DNA from 2 places in the Tumebacillus sp. BK434 genome. Region 2 is predicted to be linked to the other one. Evidence: riboswitches for the same ligand, from Rfam matches in the RefSeq annotation. Region 2 holds a riboswitch; the other holds the start of a gene.

Region 1 (7,756 bases), on a different contig from region 2:
TCGCTGTCGGAAGTGCGCCAGATCATCTTCGACCTGCGCCCGATGGCGCTCGACGACTTGGGCATCGTGCCGACCTTGCGCCGCTATCTCGCCGATTTTCAGGACAAGCACAAGGTGATCACCGAGCTCAAGGTGTTCGGACGCGAGCGGCGCTTCAACTCCGCGCTGGAAGTGGCGGTGTTCCGCACCGTGCAGGAAGCGCTGAACAACATTTGGAAACACGCCAAGGCCAAAGTGACCAATGTCAAATTGGAACTAACCGAGAAGCAAATCGCAGTGCATATAGATGATGACGGCGTAGGGTTTGCCGTGGAGGAAGCGATGCAGAGCCGCGAAGACGGGCATTTTGGCCTGATCGGAATGAAGGAGCGCATCCAACTGCTCGAAGGCAAGGTGGAGATCAAGTCCGCACCGAACAAGGGAACCCGCGTACACATCACGTTACCGATCACGGATTAAGGGAGGCGATCGTCATGGAGCAACATCAGAAGATCAAACTTTTTTTGGCGGATGACCACACGCTGTTTCGCCAGGGGCTGCGTCGCATTTTTGAGCTGGAGGATGATATGGAAATCGTCGGCGAATGCAGCGATGGTGAAGCGGCGGTGAGTCTGGTGCTCGAGATCAAGCCGCAGGTCGTGCTGATGGACATCAACATGCCCAAGCGCACGGGCGTGGAAGCGACCCGGCTGATCAAGGAGGCCGACCCGGACATCCGCATTCTGATCCTGTCGATCCACGATGATGAAGCGTACATCTTCGAGACGATCCGCGCCGGCGCGAACGGCTATCTGCTGAAAGACGTTGAATCGGATGTGCTGGTCGAAGCGGTGCGCCAGGTGGCAGGCGGCTCTTCGTTCATTCATCCGCAAGTGACCACCAAGCTGCTCGACGAGTTCAAGCGCCTGTCCAACCAGGTGTATGACGGCGACTTCGAGCAGGGGGAACCGGAACTGTCTTCCGAATGGCAGGACATTCTGACCCAGCGCGAGATGGAGATCCTGAAGCTGATGGCGGAAGGCAAAAGCAACCGCACGATCGGCGAGACGCTGTTCATCTCCGAGAAGACGGTGAAAAATCATGTCTCTTCCATCCTCGGCAAACTGTCGGTCGATGACCGCACACAGGCGGTGATCACCGCGGCAAAACGCTGCTGGGTGAAATTATAGGCAAAAAGCACGTGGGCGAACGGAGCGGCATATATTGACACTACAACCCTGCAAGGAGGTGTCAAGAGTGCTCGCTCTTTTCATTTGGGGATTTGCGTTGTATGGCATCTTTATGGCGCTGTGGAAAGCTGTGCGGTTTATGGCGCAGAGAAACCGGCGGGGAGTGCCGGTGACAGCAATCCTGATCGTGCGGGAGGGGGCCTCTTACATCGAAGGCATCCTCCGGACGCTGACGACAGCCGAACCGTTTTGCGGACGCGAGCTCGAAGTGGTCGTCATCGACTGCGGGTCGCGCGATGAGACGGTCAAGATCGTCGAGTCGATCGCGCAAAAGCGGGGCACGGTCAGCCTGATCCGCGCGGGCGGCGAAGACCCGGCTCTGTCCTTGCCGGCGCTGTTCGGCAGCCGCGGGCGCAGCGTGCACTGCTTGTTCGACCTGCGCGGCAAAGTCTCGCCGCTGGAAGTGGTGCCGACGCTGGCAGCGTTTTGGAGCGATGAAACGGTTTGAACAAAACGGGACTTTAGACCTATGTACGAGCGGGATGCCCCGAGCATATAATAAAGCCATAAGATGAGTCAATCAATAAAGGCAAACCCGCTGAAAAGCGGCGACGCAAAGCCATGGGTCTAACGTCAACTCTCCCTAAGTTGACCATGATTGCCAGGTTGCTGATTGATACGGTCGCGGACTGTTACCCCACAGTCTGCAAAGTATCCGCCTCGGCAACCCACCGAAGGTGGATTTTTTTATCAGCAGTGACTCATCGGGTAGCATAACTCATTTACCCTTTTTGTAATCCCCCTACCCCCCACACAAAGGAGCCCTTTACGAGTCCCCAACTCGTAGAGGGCTCTTTTGCATGGTGGGGATTTTGCGTTTTACACCGAAAAAAGGACTCCTTCCGGGTGGAAGGAGTCGATTATTAGAAAAGAAGGAGGTCATGTAATGAAAAAGTCACTCGCAACACTGGTGATGTCGTCCGTACTTTAGTATATGCAGCATCTGGTGTTTGATGCAGGCTTTACAAAAGGTTCATCATTTCTTCATGTTGTTTTGCCATACTGGAAGTAGCAACCATCCGGGGGAGGGCTTACATCATGGTGAAGAAAAAGAGAAGCAAGGGCGTTTCGGTGCAAACTAGGCTCACGCTGTTTGTGTCCGCGCTCTTGCTTCTTGTCGTTTTGGCGATGGGGGGCACGGTGTACGCGGTGCTGGCGAAAGACTTGAAGCGAAGCGCCGATTTTCAATTGCAAGGCCACGCTGCACAGACGGCGAAGCAAGTGGGGATTCTCTTGCAGACGTCCGACTCCCGCATGTTCGAGCGGGAAGCAACATACGTCGTGGAAAACGGGCTCCGCTCCTTCGAGCAGATCGGCTGGCACGTGCAGTCGACACTGCTCCGCCCCGACGGCGAACCTGCGCTGGAGCGGGGAAATGCTCTGCAGATCGGGCAAGAGCTGAAAGCGAAGATCATCCAGCAAAAGTCGGGGATTCTGCAGAGCAGCGACTTTGGAACAGGGAATGCATCTGCAGGTGGAACCGGCGCTCAAGGGGACGAAGGAGCAGCGGCGGGAATGGCCGATGGCGGATTCGGCGCGGGTGGGACCTATGCGTTTGAATTTGTGCCGGAGCGGAATCTGGTCTATGTGGCGGCGGTGTCGGACGAGCAGATTTTTGCATCGCTTACCGAACTGCGCAATCTGACGCTGCTGTTGGCAGGAGCCGCACTGGTCATCGGGAATCTCGGGGTCTGGTTCTACACGCGGAAGATTCAGCAGTCGCTGCTGGCGATTCGCAAGCTGATGCGGGAAGTGGCCGGCGGCAAGCTGCACAGCCGGTATGGCAGCCGGAATGACTATAAAGAGATCACAGACTTGGGCGAAGCGGTCAATTCGATGATCGACAACCTGCACCGCCTGATCGGACAGGTCGGGGCGATCGCCGGCGAGGTGGCCGTCGCGTCGCAAGCGCTGTCCCGGAACGCGGAGACCACGTCGGAAGGCATCCGCCACGTGGCAGCGACGATCCAAGAGGTCGCTTCCGGCGCGGACGCCCAGGCGGAGTCGGCGGTGGAATCGGCCGGGGCGATGGACGCGATGGCGCATGAGATCGCCCGCATCGTCAAACGCTCGCACGGTGTCGCCGCAGAATCGGCCCAGACGGCGCAGGAAGCGGAACAAGGCAACCTGGCGATCCAGCAGACGATCCGCCAGATGAACTTCATCAACCAGACGGCCGGCACGACCGCTCAGGCGGTGCAGGCGCTGGAGAAGCGCTCGCAGCAGGTCGGAAAGATCGTCGAAGTGATCACCGGGATCGCCGCCCAGACCAATCTGCTCGCCTTAAACGCCTCGATCGAAGCGGCCCGCGCAGGTGAACACGGCAAGGGGTTCGCCGTCGTCGCCGACGAAGTGTCGAAACTGGCCCTGCAGTCACAAGGGTCAGCCCGGCAGATCACCGAACTGATTCGCGAGATGCAGGCGGAGACACAGCGCGTCGTGCAGGCGATGGGCGCAGGTTCCCAAGAGGTGCAGGCCGGCATCGTGCTGGTCGACCGGGCAGGCGAAACGTTCCAGCGCATCTTGCAGGCGGCCGAGCATGTCGCGGTGCAAGTGCAGAAGATCACCAACGCCTCGCAGGAGATGTCGCGCCGCTCGGAAGAAGTGGCAGCCGGCGTGGACGTGGTGAAGCAGATCTCTCAGGAATCGGCCGCTTCCTCGCAACTGTGCGCTGAAGCGTCGGTCGTGCAGCTGGCTTCCATGGAGGACGTGTTTGCATCGGCCGATCGCCTGCGCAAAATGGCGGCGGAGCTCCAACGTTCGATATCGCGGTTTCAAGTCGAGGCAGAAGCGTCATAAGCTTCTGCCCGATTTTTTCCCAAAATAATTTTATAGAAAAATAAAGAGTATTAACGCTGTGTAAAAGCGATACTGGTATTTCGCAGATATTTTTACTATAATAGTAGTGTCAAAGATTCTGTAAACTCTCAAATTCATGTAGATGAAGCGTAAATATGCATGGAGCTGGCAATGGGGGCTGGAGGTGAACGGGTGATCGAAAAGCAGATGGGAGTCAGCCGCTCGGTGTTTCGCATCGTGACCAGCGCTGTGCTCTCTTTTGGGTGTGTGATGGCGGTCGTGTGGATGCTGGAAGCGGCACGCGCCGCCGCGTTGTTTGGCTGGTCGTGGGGGCCGCAGCCGAATCAGGAAGTGGTCACGCTGCGGGTTCTGGTGATCTATGCGCTCGTGATGGCAAGTTTGATGGTCCGGTATCTGTTTGCCGAGTATGATGTGGTGACCGACCGGCTGCGAATGAAAGTCTATCTGGCGAATGGCTATATTTTTTTGATTTCGTTGATCGCACTTTTCTTAAAGTTTTTTGAGGGTGATAGGTTCCGCCAGGCCGAAGCGGTGGTCGACGTGATCGGTCTGACCTGTGTCGCCGCCACGGTGTACGCCTTGTATCTGCTGGTGATGATCTACCACAATGTGCAGAAGCGGCTGGAGAATGAGCGGGAGTTGTCGGAGCAGCTGTATCAGCAGTTGACCACCGACAACTTGACGGGGATTCCCGGACGCGTCTTGTTCATGGAGCATCTGGCCGCTGCGATCGACACGGCGCAGAAGAAAGGCACGCGCGGTGCGGTGCTGTTTTTTGACTTGGATGATTTCAAGATGTTTAACGACTCGCTCGGCCACTCCTTTGGCGACAAAGTGCTGACGGCGGTGGCGAAGCGGATCCGCGCGCATCTGTCGTCCGGGATGCGGCTGTACCGCTTGGGCGGCGATGAATTTGTGATCATTTTGGAAAAGGATGCCAGCGTTACCGATCATGCGCTGCAGGCGGCCGAGCAGATTTTTGCCGTGATGAAACAGAAGCTGCAAGTGGACGATCAGGAGCTGTTCATCAACCTCTCGCTCGGCATCTCGCGCTTCCCGGAGGACGGCAGCGATGTGCATACGCTGTACCGCAATGCGGAGATGGCGATGTACCATGCCAAACAGGCCGGGCGCAACCATCACCAGCTGTACGATGCGGAGATGAACGCCCGCGCGGCGGAGCGGCTGCTGCTCGCCGGCGACCTGCGCAAAGGCTTGGAGCGGGAGGAGTTTTTTCTCGCCTACCAGCCGCAGGTCTGCCTGATGACCGGGCGCATCACCGGCATGGAAGCGCTGATCCGCTGGCGGCATCCGGAGCGGGGCATGGTCTCGCCGGGCGAGTTCATTCCGCTCGCCGAAGAGACGAAGCTGATCATCCCGATCGGGGAATGGGTGCTGCGCACCGCCTGCCGTCAGAACAAGGCGTGGCAGGATGCGGGGTTCCCGCCGGTCTGCGTGTCGGTCAACCTCTCCGCCGCCCAGTTCGGTCAGCCGAATCTGGTGGCGATGATCAAGAAGATCCTGCAGGAGACCGGCTTAGAGCCGCAATATCTCAATCTCGAGATCACGGAGAGCATCACGATGAACAACGTGGAGCGGGCGATCCTGACGATGCACGAGATCAATGAGTACGGCATCGGCATCTCGATCGACGACTTTGGCACGGGGTATTCGTCACTCAACTATTTGAAGAAGTTCCCGATCCAGACGCTGAAGATCGACCAGTCGTTCGTCCGCGACATGACGGAAGAGCATCAGGACGTGGCGATTCCCACGGCGATCATCGCCATGGCGCACTCGCTCAACCTGAAGGTCATCGCCGAAGGCGTCGAGACGGACGTGCAGCGGCAGATGCTGCGCGAGCGCGGCTGTGACGAGATGCAGGGCTACCTGATCTCGCGCCCTGTGCCGGCGCCGGAGTTTGAAGCTCTGCTGCACAGCCTGCACGGACAGGAGCAGGTGGCTGTGAATTGAATTGAACAGGAAAGCGCTTTGTCCCGTCGCGGGGCAGGGCGCTTTTTTGTTTGCATTCACCTTGTTCGCTTGCGGGGCGTATCATCCGATCGGAATTTACAAACCCTTTACTCAGCGACCGAACTAGCTTTACCTTGCGCTGGTACGATAAGAACTGTAAGCAACACCAAACAAAACATCGAACTCCTGAAGGGGGATTTTCAAGTGTTTGCAACTGTGTCGAAAAAGGCGATGACGATCGGTTTGATCGCAACGATGACTGCTGGTCTGATGGTAGGTTGCGGAAGTAAAGCAGAACCGAACCAAAACCAAAATACTGGCGGTGATTCGAACGCTCCGAAGCAGGAAGAACTCTCCGGCAAAATCACGGCATCTGGCTCTTCGGCACTGCTGCCGCTCGTGAAGCACGCGGCATCCCAATTCCAAGACAAACATTCGGGCGTCACGATCGACGTTGCGGCAGGCGGGTCCGGTACCGGTCTGAAGCAAGTCGCAGAAGGCGCTGTAAATATCGGCAACTCCGACGTAGAAGCGGGCGATGAGTACAAAGATGCAGGCCTCGTCGACCACCAAGTCGCGATCGCACCGTTCGTGCTGGTCACCAACAAAGACGTGACCGTCGGTGACATCACTTCCGAACAGGCGGCGAAGATCCTGACCGGCGAAGTGACCAACTGGAAAGACGTCGGCGGCAAAGACCAGAAGATCACGATCATCGGCCGCGCGGAATCCTCCGGTTCCCGCAAGTACATCAAATCGGCGTTGATCCCGAAAGGCAAAGATTTCGCGAAAGACGCTGTGGTTCAAGACTCGACCGGCGCGCTGAAAACGTCGGTGGAACAAACGTCCGGCTCGATCGGCTACATGGACGCACCGTACGCGGATGCCAAGATCCAAGTTCTGAAGCTGGACGGCGTGGAATACAAGCCGGAAAACATCGCGAACGGCACCTGGAAGCTGTTCTCCGTCGAGCACATGTACACCAAAGGCACGCCGGACAAAGTCAGCCAGGCATTCCTCGACTACATCTTGTCTGACGAGTTCCAAAAGAACGAAGTCGAAGCTCTGAAATTCATCCCGATCGGCCAACTGAAAAAGTAACACACCCGATTAGGATCTGGGTAGGGACGGCGCAAAGGCCCGTCCCTGCCCCTGTGTTTTGACTAAATTGTAAAATTTGTACAAATTATTCAGTTAATTTACAACTTATAGAAAGACAAAGCTAGGTGGGGGGTAAACACATGGCAACAAAAGAAACGGCAGGCAGCTTCAACGCGCTGCGCCGCCGCTCCGACCGCATGATGCATTGGCTGTTCGTGGGCAGCGCCGTCTTCGTGTCACTGATCATCTTTGGGATCATCCTCTTTGTCGGCAAGCAGGGGCTGCAGACGTTTGCCGATCCGCAGGCGGGGATTGCGGAGTTTTTCTTCAGCACGAACTGGACGCCGTCCGAAGGCGAGTACGGCGCGGCCGGGTTCATTCTCGGCTCGTTCCTGGTCACCGGGCTTGCGCTGCTGCTGGCGGTGCCGGTCGCAGTCGGCGGGGCGGTGTTCATGGCGAAGATCGCGCCGAACTGGATGCGCGAGATCATGCGCCCGGCGGCCGACCTGTTTGTGGGGATTCCGTCTGTCGTCTACGGCTTGATCGGTCTCTTGATCTTCGTGCCGTGGTTCGCGAAGACGTTTCCGGGCCAACCCGGCTTTGGGGTGGGACCGGCGGCGGTCATTTTGGCG
Region 2 (7,756 bases):
CCGACGACGTTGGCAGACACGAGATCGAACTGGCCGGAGATGTCCTTCAGCTTGTAGAGGTCGTCCTTGAGCTTTTTGTTCTCCCGTTGCAGCACTTCGACCTGGATCGCCATCGAAGAATAATCGTTCAGGTTCTGCTTCAGCTTGGCGTTTTCCTCGTACAACGCCTTGATGTTCTGAATCTGCTCAAAGAAGTCGGCAACGTGGTGAACAGGAGCGTAGATGACGCCCTGCACCCAGCCGAACGCGTCGATGAGGAAGGCTTCCGGCCAAGTCGGCTTCTCCCGCTCCCGCAGCGTCAGACCAACCAAAGCGGCGAGCAAGATGAAACTGGCGAGAAGCGCCATCATTCTCTTGCTTGTAAAAAATCGGGTCACCCGTTACCCACTTCCTTTTGTAACGCCTGATAGGGCTGGATTAGCGCGCACGCCGCTTTTTGCTGTCGGTGCTCTTGAACAGGTGGCTGTACTCCAGCGACTTGCCGGTGCCGATCGCCACGCAGTCGAGCGGGTTCTCCGCCACCAGCACCGGCATGCCGGTCTCGCGGGACAGAAGACGGTCGAGGTTCTTGAGCAGTGCGCCGCCGCCGGTCAGGACGATGCCGCGGTCCATGATGTCGGCAGCCAGCTCAGGCGGCGACTTCTCCAGCGTGATCTTCACCGCTTCGACGATCGAGTTGACCGTGTCGGCCAGCGCTTCGGCGATCTCGGTCGCGGTGATAGTCAAGGTCTTCGGCAGACCGGTGACGAGGTCACGGCCGCGCACATCGATCGTCTCTTCTTTGTCGGACGGGATGGCCGAGCCGATCGTCATCTTCAGCTCTTCAGCGGTGCGTTCACCGATCATCAGGTTGTACGCTTTCTTGATGTACTGGATGATCGCTTCGTCCATCTCGTCGCCCGCCACGCGGATCGAGCGGGAGGTGACGATGCCGCCGAGCGAGATGATCGCGACTTCGGTCGTGCCGCCGCCGATATCGACGACCATGCTGCCGGTCGGTTCGCCGACGGGCAGACCGGCGCCGATCGCAGCTGCCATCGGCTCTTCGATCACCTGCGGGTCACGGCCGCCCGCTTCGCGCGCCGCATCTTCCACAGCGCGGCGTTCTACAGCGGTGATGCCGGACGGTACGCAGATCACAACGCGCGGCGGCGAGAAGAACAATCCTTTGTTCTTCGCCGTCGCCTGGCGGATGAAGTGGCGAAGCATCGTCGCCGTCGTTTCGAAGTCGGCGATCACGCCGTCTTTCATCGGGCGCTCGGCACGGATGTTGCTCGGGGTGCGGCCGATCATTTGCTTCGCCTCTTCCCCGACCGCCTTGATTTCACCGGTGTCGCTGCGGGTGGCGACGACAGACGGTTCGCGAATGATAATACCTTTGCCTTTTACATATACGAGAGTATTGGCTGTGCCCAGATCAATACCCATATCTCTTGAAAACTTGTTAAACATTGTGATTACTCCTTCCCGAAACCTGAGGGGACAAGTTATGTTAACAACTGACTATTATACAGCATGAGTCAGGGATCTGCCTAGTGCTACAGCCAGCCTTTTTCCTGCATGCTTATGTAGCAATTTTCGCCGATGATGATGTGGTCGAGCAGTTCAATACCCAGAATCTGTCCGGCTTCCACCAGACGGCGGGTCACTTTGACATCATCGAAGCTAGGCGTGGGGTCACCGCTGGGATGGTTGTGCAGGCAAATGATCGAAGCGGCGCTTTTCTTGAGCGCAGTCTTGTAGATTTCGCGCGGATGAGCGATCGAGGAGTCCAGCGAACCGATCGACACGATCTCTTCCCCGATCAGGCGATTCTTCGTGTCCAGATGGAGCACGACAAAATGCTCTTTCAGGTGAAATCGCAGGCGGTCCATCATGTAATCTGCCGCATCGGCGGGAGAAGCGAACGTCGGGCGCGCATCGTTTTTCAGGCGTGCGACCCGGCGTCCGATCTCGATGGCAGCCTTCAGCTCGGTCGCTTTGGCCACCCCGATACCCGGGAGTGCGGTCAGTTCATTCAGGTCCGCGTCGATCAGATGGCGGATGCCGCCAAGGCGTTTGAGAATCTGTTCGGCCAAATCGACCGCCGAACAGCCGCGGGAGCCCGTGCGAAGCAGAATGGCGAGCAGCTCGGCGTTGCTGAGCGACTCTGCGCCATGAAGCATCATGCGTTCGCGCGGACGATCTTCCTTAGGAATCTCCCGCACCAGGACCGGCTGACGGGCTTGCAGAACTGCCCCCATACCGGTCACCTGCCTTCTTGGTTAGCGAGGATTTCAAATCCGAAACCTGCCAAATGATCCGCAACCAGAGAAACGGGCAAGCCCACGACGTTAAAATAGTCGCCTTGAATCTCCGGGATGAAGGCGGAAGCAGCTCCTTGAATGCCGTAAGCGCCCGCCTTGTCCATCGGGTGGCCGCTGGCCACATAACGCGCGATGAGTTCCGGGGACAGCTCTTTCATCACCACTTTGGTGCCGCAGACGTCGCGCACTTCCTGCCCGCCGCCCGCTTCCACAAAAGCGATCCCTGTGTATACCATATGCGCATGTCCGGACAACTTGGACAACATTCTTTTCGCATCTTCTTCATCGACCGGCTTGCCGAGGATGGCGCCGTCGCTCACCACGATGGTGTCCGCTCCGAGGACCAGCCCATGAGATAAAGAATTCGCAACTGCTTTCGCCTTTCTGTACGCCAGCTCTTGAACGAGTTCCACCGGGTCTGCGCCCGGCGCAAACGATTCGTCCACATCGCTCACAATCACTTCGAATGACAGTCCCAGACCGGCCAGAAGCTCTTTCCGGCGCGGAGATCCGGATGCCAGCACTAACAGCTGATCCTGCATAGCGGCCCTTCGCCTCCATGTTCATTTTCCAAGAAACAGATGCATAATACCGTTTCTGGCTACTCTGGATTATTTTAGTCTGTCCCGGAAAAAGAAAACTATGTCCATGATAATATACTCTTTATCTTGTTGACTGTCCAGAACAGAACGGCGACAGAAGTTGACACGAATTTGACAAAGAAAAACCCGCCCCGTTTCAGGCGGATCTTTCGATGGTTCTTATTCACCAAACAGCAGCTTGCTTCCTGCGATACCCGGTGAAGTCATCTCGAACGGATTGAGGATCACATCGAGCTCCTCTTCGGTGAGGATACCGCGCTCGAGGCAGATCTCGCGGACGGAACGCCCGGTCTGGATCGCTTCTTTTGCGACCATCGTCGCCGTCTCATAGCCGACATGCGGGTTGATCGCAGTGACGACGCCAACGCTCATCTCGACCAGTTGGCGGCACCGCTCTACGTTCGCGGTCAGATCTTCGATCAGGCGCTCGCGGAAGACGCGCAACGCGTTTTGCAGAATCGACAGGGACTGGAGCAGGTTGAAGACGAGCACCGGCTCCATCACGTTCAGTTCCAGCTGACCCGCTTCCGAGGCGAGCGAGATGGTGTGATCGTTACCGATCACTTGGAATGCGACCTGGTTGACCACTTCAGCCATGACCGGGTTGACTTTGCCCGGCATGATCGACGAGCCCGGCTGGCGCGGCGGCAGGTTCAATTCGCCGAGGCCGGTGCGCGGCCCGGATGCCATCAAGCGGATGTCATTGCAGATCTTCGACAGGTTCACGGCGCAGATCTTCAGCGCGCCCGACACTTCGGTGTAGGCGTCTGTGTTCTGTGTGGCATCGACGAGATCGTCAGCCCGCTTGAGGTCGAGCCCGGTGATCGAGCGGAGATGCTCGGCCACTTTGACGATGTAGCGCGGGTCGGCGTTCAGGCCGGTGCCGACCGCCGTCGCGCCCATGTTGATCTCGCGCAGGTTGTCGAGCGAGCGCACGACGCGATCATAGTCGCGGGAGATCACCCGCGCATAAGCGGAAAATTCCTGTCCGAGGCGGATCGGCACCGCGTCTTGCAGATGGGTGCGGCCCATCTTGATCACCTGGTCAAACTCCTGTGCCTTCGCCTGCAAAGCGTTGCGGAGGTTGTCCAGCTCTGTGACGACGCCTTGCGCCAGATTCAGCGAGGCGATGCGGATCGCCGTCGGGAACACGTCGTTGGTCGACTGCGCCATGTTGACGTGCGTGTTCGGCGAGCAGTGCAGATATTCGCCTTTCGCGCCGCCGAGCAGCTCGATCGCGCGGTTGGCGATCACCTCGTTGGCGTTCATGTTCATCGAAGTGCCGGCACCGCCTTGGATGGAATCGACGATAAACTGATCGTGGAATTGACCGTCAAGCACTTCATCAGCAGCTTGGGCGATCGCTTCCCCAATCTTTTTCTTCAAGACGCCCACTTCCATGTTCGCCAGCGCGGCCGCTTTTTTGACGGCTGCCAGGGCGCGGATCATCTCCACATGCGGCGGGATGCCCGTGATCGGGAAGTTCTCCACGGCGCGCAGGGTCTGAATGCCGTAATATGCGTCTGCCGGCACGTCTTTTGTGCCGAGAAGGTCTTTTTCAACTCGATATGCTGTCATGATAGAGAAACTCCTTTGTATGTGCAAATATTACTCTATCGTACCATACTTTGCCGTTATATCCGAACCGGTTCATTCAAATCCGGTACATTTTAGAGTTCATCATAGCTTTTCTTGATCACTTGCCCCACATAGCCGAGCTTGCTGTTGAGCTGCAGATAGCTGGTCTTCTGCTTGCCGGTCAGCCCAATGTCCACCGTCAGCACCGTGAGGCCGTGCTTCTGCTTCAGGGCGGACAGCTCTTTCATCCGGTTCTGGCTCCACTGGTCTTTGCTGACCACCTGCGGGTCGAAGTCTTCCCACAAAATGCCGTCGATGTACGGCGCCGTGCGGTCTTTCAGCGCGGTCAGGCCCCAGTTTTGCACGATCGTCTGCGCCGGGAAGTCCGCACGCAGCGAGGCGACGAACTGCACCGCCCCTTCACGCTGGCGATTGGAGACATCAGACGGCCAGATGCCGTCATCGGCGTTGCCCATCGTGTCGAGGAACACGCCGTTCAGACCTTTAGCGAGCACTTGGCTGCGATAATCTTCGAGCAGCAGTTGACGGTAGTGTGCGCTGTTGATGTCCATCGACCAGGACTCCCAGTCCGAACGGAAGTCGCGCTTGCCTTTGATGGTCAGATAGTCGCCGTTTGTTGCCTGTTTCAGCAGGTCGGAGTCTTTGTATTGCTCCAGCACACTGAGGTAGCCGAGCACCTTGACCCCTTTTTGCTTCAAGGTGTCAACTTGAGCCTTGGTCCACAGGCGCGGTTCGATCACGACCAGTTCATAGGCGGTCAGCTTTTGCAAGACGGCCGGTTTCGGCTCGCCGTAGAAGATTGTATAGGAATTGATCCCGGTCAGGGAGCTGGGCTTTTGCTTGACGGCTGCGACCGGCTGAGCCAGCGCGGTGTCTGCGACGGCCACCCCCGTGACCAGAGTGCATGCAAGACATAGGGTCGAGAGGTTACGCATCATTTTATTCATGAGGTCTACACTCCTTGTTGCAAAGATGAAAAACGCCCTCTCCGTATCAGGAAGGGCGCTGGAGTGCGGCAGAGTAAGGTCTGCCTCCTGCAACCTGGCGATCTGTGACAGCTTGCTGCCGTCCGAAGACCCATGGCTTTGCGTCCTTGCCTTTCGACAAGTTTGCCCTTACCCGTATGAGGTTACCCCTATTGTAAATGCCGTACCCCGCTTTGTCTACTCACTTTTCAACAAGTTGCTAACGAGCGATTCATAGCCGAGATAAAAAGCGGTCAATTTAACTTGTGCGGCAAACATACCCCTTCCTTCTTGCACCGCTTTCACCGCTTCCGACAGCGAGCCGTGCATTTTTTCCAACAGGACTTTCTCCTCCGTGCGATTCGCCTTGGCGAGGATGGTCTGCCAGTTTTTCAGCTCGCCGTCGAGCGCGGCGAGCTCCGGCGCCAGCGCTTTGGCTTTGGACGCATCGGGCGACGGTTCGAGCGCCAGCGGCATGATCGCGGCGGCGAGCTGCAATTCCTTCGCGATGCCGGTGGTGATCGTTTTCGCGTCCGCTTCGGCGACGCCCGTCAGCTTGCCGCTGCGAGCTTCGATGATGAACTCCTTGGGATAGTGCTGGATCTCCAGATCTTTCAGCGCCGCTTCGAGTTGCTTGCCAGCCGCTTTGTCAGCGGTGACGGCGGTGAAGACCTGAAACTGTTCGGTTCCACGGATTACCGTGCCGACGCCCTTGTCGGCGACGGCCGCTTGCAGCGCTTCAGCACGGGCGCGGTCTTTGAACACGCCGATCTGCATCGCGTACAAGGAGACGCCGGGCAATTCTGCCTCGGCACCGAAGGCCGGGACTCCGCCCGGCTGTGCGGCGGGCGCATCGGGCGATGTGGCGGAGACGATGCCAGACGCGGTCTGTCCTTTGAACAACAGGAGCAGGCAAACGCCAAGCAAGACGCCGGTCAGCGTGGCGAGAAGTAACGGAAACAAGATTCGCCCCTTGCCGGCGCTGCTCTTCAGCCCGCGCTGCAGGCGGGATGGAAATCGGGTGCAGGCGTCGGCCTTACTTGTGCTTTTGCTTTTGATATGTACGTTGATTTGTGGTTTGTCCATGCTCACCGCTCCTTTTCAGATTCCGAGTCTAGTTGCTAGAGTCTATGAAAAGTTCTGCAAAGCTATGACAAAGAAAAAAGAGCGATAAAATAAAAAAAGGTGTGCTCAGGCACGAAACCTGAGAACACCTTTTTCCGTCTAATCTTATAGAGAGATCCGATCAGTTCAGGATGTGAACCTTCACTGCACGGCGGCCGAATTGAAGTGCCTGTTCGCGAGTATCAAAATGAATGTCAATTCGATTGCCTTTGATCGCCCCGCCGACATCGCTGGCTACTCCGTATCCGTATCCCTCGATATACAGCTTCGTACCGAGCGGAATCACGTTCGGATCCACCGCGATCGTCCCCTGCCCGGCAGCACCGCCCGAGGCAGTCCGCTCTCCCGGCATCGAGTACGCCGAGGCAGCCATGGTGAGCACTTTCATTGCGGTCAGGTTGGTATCGCTCCCCCTGCTCGCCACCACAACCGGACGCTGCTGCGTTCCGTAGGAGACGACCTGGTTGACCGGCGCGCTGACGACTGTGCGCTCGTCTTTGCGATCGACTTCTTTGCCATTTTCGAACACAATTTTCGTTGTGATCTTGGCTTTCCCTTCCACACCGGATGTCAGCACTTTCTCAGTGCCTGTGTACAAGTTGGCATCTGGCTGGCGTTCGGTCTGAAAAGGTATGGATTCCTCTGCGACTTTCACTTCTTCAGATCTGCGTGTGATCGTGATCTTTTGTCCGTTTTCGATGGAGGCTCTTAATTCCAGATTGGTCTTATCAGCCTGATTCAGCTTGATACCTAGTTCTTTGAGCAATTCTTCTGTCGTGCCGGCCTGCGTTTTCACGCTGACCACTTCATTGGTGCCGTCCTGGATTTGAATGGATTTTGCATGTGTGACTGTGATGATCGTTCCTTCTGCAAGTGCGTCTATAGCTGCAGGTTGCACCAAGTCTTCTGTTCCTACTGTCACGCCTTTGTCGCGCAACAGCTCTCCTACCGTCCCCACTTGGAAACCGGAGATTTCCTGCTTCTGTCCGTCAACTTCCAAGGTTACCGTCTTGTAAGTGGACGTTGCTGTTGCCACGCCTCCGATCAGGAGTGCGACAGCCGCTGCAGAAAGGCAGTAAACAGACTTACGGTTGACCTTTTGCACTCAACCACCTCTTTTTTTGTAATTTCCCACGCTGGAAACTACCCCCAATATCAT

What was found. A riboswitch is a leader RNA that binds a small molecule or an ion and turns the genes downstream of it on or off. The one in region 2 is predicted to bind cyclic di-GMP.
Region 1: it holds a riboswitch for cyclic di-GMP, as region 2 does, so the genes downstream of both, EV586_RS05670 (methyl-accepting chemotaxis protein) here and EV586_RS04375 (glycoside hydrolase family 191 protein) in region 2, are expected to answer to the same signal.

Annotation. Positions count from the first base shown of each region.
Region 1 is NZ_SLXS01000002.1:252,467-260,222, forward strand. It holds gene EV586_RS05655 (sensor histidine kinase) at 1-459, shown strand, start outside; gene EV586_RS05660 (response regulator transcription factor) at 474-1,169, shown strand; gene EV586_RS05665 (glycosyltransferase family protein) at 1,237-1,677, shown strand; cyclic di-GMP riboswitch class I at 1,748-1,843, shown strand; gene EV586_RS05670 (methyl-accepting chemotaxis protein) at 2,268-4,028, shown strand; gene EV586_RS05675 (putative bifunctional diguanylate cyclase/phosphodiesterase) at 4,221-6,023, shown strand; gene EV586_RS05680 (phosphate ABC transporter substrate-binding protein) at 6,228-7,124, shown strand; gene pstC (phosphate ABC transporter permease subunit PstC) at 7,265-7,756, shown strand, end outside.
Region 2 is NZ_SLXS01000001.1:1,204,959-1,212,714, forward strand. It holds gene mreC (rod shape-determining protein MreC) at 1-377, opposite strand, end outside; gene EV586_RS04355 (rod shape-determining protein) at 418-1,452, opposite strand; gene radC (RadC family protein) at 1,539-2,243, opposite strand; gene EV586_RS04365 (Maf family protein) at 2,249-2,848, opposite strand; gene aspA (aspartate ammonia-lyase) at 3,068-4,486, opposite strand; gene EV586_RS04375 (glycoside hydrolase family 191 protein) at 4,579-5,454, opposite strand; cyclic di-GMP riboswitch class I at 5,540-5,631, opposite strand; gene EV586_RS04380 (SPOR domain-containing protein) at 5,671-6,558, opposite strand; gene EV586_RS04385 (3D domain-containing protein) at 6,719-7,702, opposite strand.